2 regions of the Priestia sp. MDV22-iso46 genome follow, and region 1 is predicted to be linked to the other one. Evidence: riboswitches for the same ligand, from Rfam matches in the RefSeq annotation. Region 1 holds a riboswitch; the other holds the start of a gene.
The links. Region 1 has a riboswitch for cobalamin ahead of AC4NPH_RS23550 (ribonucleoside-diphosphate reductase subunit alpha). Riboswitches for the same ligand answer to the same signal wherever they lie in the genome.

Region 1 (3,148 bases):
TCTAATAAAATCATACGCCGGAAGCTATCATCGTTCATACAGAAAGGTAGTTAATCGATGATTATAAAAAAAGTACATCTTTATAAAATTGACATGAAGCTTCTTTCTCCTTTTTCAACAAGCTATGGTACGGTGCAGGATCGAGAATTGATTTTGCTGGAAGTAGAAGATGAAAAAGGTTTTACAGGGTGGGGAGAGGTCGTTGCTTTTTCATCTCCTTGGTATACGGAAGAAACGATTCAGACGTGTTTTCATATGTTAGACGATTTTTTAATTCCTTCGCTTCTTCATCAGCAGCTTCAAAAACCAGAGGATGTTCAAAAGCTATTCAAACCTCTAAAGCGAAATAACATGGCTAAAGCAGCTTTGGACTGTGCTGTATGGGATTTGTATGCAAAGCGGCAAAATAAGCCGTTATCTGAAGTAATTGGCGGAGTAAGGCCTGCTGTAGAAGCTGGAGTGGTAGTTGGCTTAAATGACATTTCCGTAATGAAAGAACAAATAAAGACTTACATGAAAGATGGCTATAAGCGCTTTAAAGTGAAAATTAAGCCGGGTGCTGACTATGAGCTACTGAAACAAATTCGAGATGAATTTCCAAGCATTCCTCTTATGGCTGATGCCAATTCAGCCTATACGTTAAGCGATAGTGATTCATTGAAGAAACTAGATGAATTGAATTTAATGATGATCGAACAGCCGTTAAGTTCTGATGATATCCTTGATCATCGATTGTTACAAAAGCAAATGAAGACGCCGATTTGCTTAGATGAAAGTATTGTGAGCTATGAAGATGCACGTCATGCAATTGAACAAGAAAGCTGTAAGATTATCAATGTGAAAATCGGTCGAGTTGGCGGAATGTCCGTAGCAAAGCAAATTCATGATTTATGCGTCCAGCATGGTGTAAGACTTTGGGTTGGAGGAATGTTAGAAGCAGGGATTTCACGAGCTCATAATATCGCCCTTGCCACACTGCCTTCTTTCACGATACCAGGTGATATTTCTGCGTCGTCTCGCTATTGGGAAAAAGATATTATTAAGCCCGAAGTAGAGGTAGAAGCCGGAGTAATAAAGGTGAAGGGAAAACCGGGGATAGGATACGATATTGATAAAAAGTTTATCAAAACAATCACAGCATTTGAAAAAGAATACAAATAATTAAAAACCGTTTTTTTATGAAAAACGGTTTTTTTTATTGAGGTTGTCAATGTTTAGTAGAAAAATAGGACAAATTTTTTAAAAAGAGCACATTGTTCCATCAAGCGTGTCAAAACATGTTATGATGGAATAGTTTGATGAAAAAGGTCGAAGAGTTTTATCGTAAAAAACAAAATTATTTTTGAAAATAGGTTGATAGTTTTCTAAGTTGTCCTATATAATGTGTTTATAACATAACACAATATGTTGTTTTGAAATCCATAATAAAATACTATATTTTGTGTTTTCCAGTGAAAAAGGTGTCTGATAAAAAGACTTAAAAGGGAATTTGGTGAAAGTCCAAAGCTGTCCCCGCAACTGTGAATGCTGATGAAATAAGGAGATCCACTGTGAGTAAACATCATGGGAAGGCCTTAAAGTAAAAAGAAGCATAAGTCAGGAGACCTGCCTTTTTTATGTCGTTTTATCTTCTTCGGGAGGTGAGAGGGTAGAGCGAGGATTGAGAAAAGACTTAGTGTCTTCTTCTATCTTCGTTCTATTCGCTCACCGAGGTACGGTGAGCGATTTTTTATTTTGAAGTGAAGAGAGGAGCCATATTTATGGTGAATACATTAAAGCCTACAATTCTACATGAATTAACTGCATATATTGAACGTTTAAAAAAAGAATTTACGCAGCTTGATTTTTCTTTGTATGAGGAAAAGGTTATTCAAACTGTTACAGTAAAGGAAAATATGACGGACGAAAAGGTTGCAAACGTACTAATTTTGGCAGCCTTAGAGCGTATTTCAATGGAAGAACCCGATTGGACGTACGTAGCGGCAGACGTCTACTTAAACGAACTATATCGAAAAGCAGCGGACAACCGAGGTTACGATAAAAAAGAGAAGTACGGTTCGTTTTATCAGCTTATTCAAAAACTAACAAAAATCGGCATTTATAATAAGCAGCTATTAAAAACATATACAGAAGAAGAAATTAATGAAATTGCTTCAGTCATTATTCCTGAACGCGATCGTTTATTTACATACATTGGATTGTTGACATTAGCAGATCGCTATTTAGCGACATCACATGATAAGCGCGTATACGAATTACCGCAAGAACGTTTTCTTATCATTGCTATGACGCTGATGTCTCAAGAAAAGAAAGAAAATCGAACAGCATTAGTAAAAGAAGCGTACTGGGCGCTTTCTAGTCTATATATGACGGTTGCCACACCAACACTTTCAAACGCAGGAAAGAGCTACGGACAGCTATCTAGCTGCTTTATTGATACGATTGATGACAGCTTACGCGGTATTTATGATAGCAATACAGATTTGGCCACGCTTAGTAAAAATGGAGGCGGAATTGGTGTCTACCTCGGTCATATTAGAAGCCGAGGAAGTGATATAAAAGGTTTTAAAGGCGTATCATCAGGAACAATTCCATGGATGAAACAGCTAAATAATACGGCTGTAAGTGTCGATCAGCTAGGTCAACGACAAGGAGCTATTGCCGTATATTTAGACGTATGGCACAAAGACATCTTTTCATTCTTAGACGCGCGTTTGAACAATGGTGACGAACGTCAGCGCACGCATGATTTATTCACTGGCGTATGTTTGCCAGATTTGTTTATGGAAAAAGTAGAGGCACGTGAAGACTGGCACTTATTCGATCCTCACGAAGTTCGTACGCTGATGGGCTACTCGTTAGAAGATTTTTATGATGAAGAAGAAGGCAGCGGTTCGTTCCGCACTCGTTACGCTGAGTGTGTAAATAATGAACAGCTTTCAAGAGAAACAGTACCTGCTATTGAAATCTTCAAGCGCATTATGCTTTCGCAGCTTGAAACCGGAACGCCTTATATGTTCTATCGTGATACGGTTAACCGAGCTAATCAAAACCGCCACGAGGGCATAATCTACTGCAGCAACTTATGTACAGAAATTACGCAAAACCAAAGCACAACGGTCGTAACAGAGGAAATTACGGAAGACGG
Region 2 (3,148 bases), on a different contig from region 1:
CTTTCTCATTTCAAATAATGAAGAAATTGGATACGGAGGAAATTCCAACATTACGCCTCAAACAGTAGAATACTTAGCGGTTGATATGGGTGCTATGGGAGATGGACAATCTACTGATGAATACACCGTGTCTATTTGTGTAAAAGATTCAAGCGGCCCATATCATTACGGTTTGAGAAGGCATTTGGTGGAGCTAGCTAAGCAGCATGATATTCAGTACAAATTAGATATTTATCCGTTTTACGGATCAGATGCTTCTGCTGCTATTCGTGCCGGACACGATATCGTACACGGCTTAATTGGTCCAGGAATTGATTCTTCTCATGCGTTTGAGAGAACGCATCAAGATTCATTGAATCATACGTATAAGCTTCTTTATTACTATGTGCAGTCGAACATGGTTCTGCTTTAAGAAAGGAATATTTAATTAATGTATTTTTATGCAAAATAAAGAACAGGACGGGATCGTGATGTCTGTCCTTTCCTAAAAATGAAGCCGGCTGTCCGGCTTCTTTTTTTAATAAATACTATATATTTTTTTACTGGTGAAGCAACAGTGGGTTAAAAAAGCACCTTTTTTAAAGAGGTACAATACTGCTTAAACCTTTTGTACATTGTGTTCATTTACAGAAGTTAAAATGTTTTTAAATTTTTAAAAGTTTCTTGTGACAAGTTTTGTAGAATGGGTTTTCAAAAGGAAATGGTTTCGGCATAATGTGGATATAGCGATCACTACAATAATCGGAGGCGAATCTTTTCATGTGGGTACTGACGGTATATGCTGGAAAAGAAATGAAAATGTTTGAATTTGAAACTGAAAAACAGGCGAGAGAAGCTTTTGCTAAAACAAATGGCTGTAAAGTTCTTTCAGAAGTTGTGTATTATAATGATCCTCATTTAACATTAGTAGCTATATAATGAAAAAACAAGAGCTGATTTTATGCTCTTGTTTTTTTATAGATACTTGTATCTTCCGAAAAGAATAGAGTTGAAATAAAAAAAAATGTACGCTATGATATGGTAGTTACTTCTATTATTCTGATAGTTTAAAAGGTTCATATATATCAAACAGCAACAGTAAAGATGCCAAGAAGGCTTAATAGGGAAACTGGTGAAATGCCAGTACTGTCCCCGCAACTGTAAGTGTGGACGAACGAGTATAACCACTGTGAAAAAATCACGGGAAGGTTCTCAAGTAGAATGATACACAAGTCAGGAGACCTGTCTTTATTGTGAAGTTTCTATTTCTCCGGGGAGCGGGAAGGGAGACGTTGGCTTAAAGTGGCATTCGTGTACACTCTTACTCTGACGTTTTACCCGCTCGCATATTAGCGAAGCGGGTTTTTCTCGTAGCGTAAAACTACATATCGTGCAAAAAAGGTGCGCAATGTTCACATTGCGTTAAATGGGAAGTCTGGTGTGAAGCCAGCGCGGTACCCGCCACTGTGAAGACGAGCTGATTGCATATGCCACTGTATTCGGGAAGGCGCAATCAAGTGATGAATCGAAGTCAGGAAGCCAGCCTTTTTCTAATGCGAAGCTTACCCTACGGGATATAGGTGGAAGTGCAAAAACTTAGTTTGAATTTTCTGCGCCTCTATCATTGATAGAGGCGCTTCTTTTAGTAAAGGAGCGAATGAGTGTGACGACGTGGAACTTAAATGGAACAAAACATCACGTATTGATTTGTAATGGAAGCAGCTGTATGAGAAAAGGTGGAGAAGAAGCCACGCAAGCTATTCGAAATAAAGTGACGGAACTGGATTTGGATGAAACGGTTCATACAACGCGTACGCGCTGTAACGGACGATGCAAAGATGCTCCTGTAGCTATCGTCTATCCTTCAGGAGATTGGTACAAGCAGGTCACTGAAACCGTGGCTCACCGGATTGTCAAAGAGCATTTAGCAGGAGGCTGCAGTATAAAGGAATCGCTTATTTATGAATGTGATCAAAATGGTTTCGTTTCTCCGGAAAATAGTGACTCCATAGAAGGAATTGACAAAGTAAAAAGTAACGCATAAAGGAGGAGCTAGCATGAAAGGTAAACTGTTAGTTATTGGATTTGGGCCAGGAAGCTTTGAACATATTACACAGCGAGCAAGAGAAGCCATTCAAGAAAGTGATATGATCATCGGTTATAAAACCTATGTGGAACTAATTCAAGGACTGTTAACGAATCAGCAAATTATTAGTACGGGAATGACCGAAGAAGTAAGCCGTGCACAAGAAGCTGTAAAGCAAGCTGAAGCGGGCAAAACCGTAGCTGTCATTTCAAGCGGAGATGCAGGAGTATACGGAATGGCAGGCCTTGTGTATGAAGTGTTGATTGAAAAAGGCTGGAAAAAAGAAACGGGCGTAGAGATGGAAGTAATTCCTGGCATTTCGGCTATTAATTCATGCGCATCTCTCCTTGGAGCGCCCGTGATGCACGATGCTTGTACGATTAGTTTAAGTGACCACCTTACGCCTTGGGAGCTAATCGAAAAAAGAATTGAAGCAGCTGCACAAGCAGATTTCGTAGTGGCTTTTTACAACCCAAAAAGCGGAAGACGAACAAGACAAATTGTTGAAGCGCAAAGGATTCTATTAAAGTACCGTTCCCCTGATACGCCTGTTGGTCTTGTTAAAAGCGCTTATCGTGACCGTGAAGAAGTCGTAATGACCAACTTAAAAGACATGTTAAACCATGAAATAGGCATGCTGACTACCGTTGTTGTCGGAAATTCATCTACATTCTTTTACGACGATTTAATGATTACACCGCGAGGATATCAGCGGAAATATACCCTCAACCAAACGGAGCAGCCGCTAAGACCGCATCAGCGACTTCGAAAAGAAGCAGAACCATGGGCTCTCGATCAAGAAGAGACTGTAAAGCAAACAGCTTCAGCTATTGAAGCAGTTCAGAACACAAGAGAAGAAAAAGCAACTTCACGAGCTCTTGCAGAAGAAGCGCTTCAAGCAATTTTAGGTGAATCCACTTCTGCGGTCGTACACCAGCCAATCGAGTCTATCTTTGAAGTAGCAGTTAGTCCAGGACTTGCAAATAAGAAATTCACGCCTGTTCAAATGACAACACTAGCGGAAGTTGTTGGTGAAAAAGGTACGATGGAGTATACACCTGACCATCAAATTAAACTGCAAAT

Region 2: another riboswitch for cobalamin. It lies ahead of AC4NPH_RS01775 ((2Fe-2S) ferredoxin domain-containing protein); the one in region 1 lies ahead of AC4NPH_RS23550 (ribonucleoside-diphosphate reductase subunit alpha).

The regions. Positions count from the first base shown of each region.
Region 1 covers NZ_JBZVWT010000006.1:16,764-19,911, forward strand. Annotated here, with positions in the region: gene AC4NPH_RS23540 (o-succinylbenzoate--CoA ligase) at 1-54, shown strand, start outside; gene menC (o-succinylbenzoate synthase) at 58-1,161, shown strand; cobalamin riboswitch at 1,442-1,627, shown strand; gene AC4NPH_RS23550 (ribonucleoside-diphosphate reductase subunit alpha) at 1,761-3,148, shown strand, end outside.
Region 2 covers NZ_JBZVWT010000001.1:339,775-342,922, forward strand. Annotated here, with positions in the region: gene AC4NPH_RS01765 (M42 family metallopeptidase) at 1-412, shown strand, start outside; gene AC4NPH_RS01770 (hypothetical protein) at 760-918, shown strand; cobalamin riboswitch at 1,065-1,243, shown strand; cobalamin riboswitch at 1,362-1,541, shown strand; gene AC4NPH_RS01775 ((2Fe-2S) ferredoxin domain-containing protein) at 1,643-2,023, shown strand; gene cobJ (precorrin-3B C(17)-methyltransferase) at 2,037-3,148, shown strand, end outside.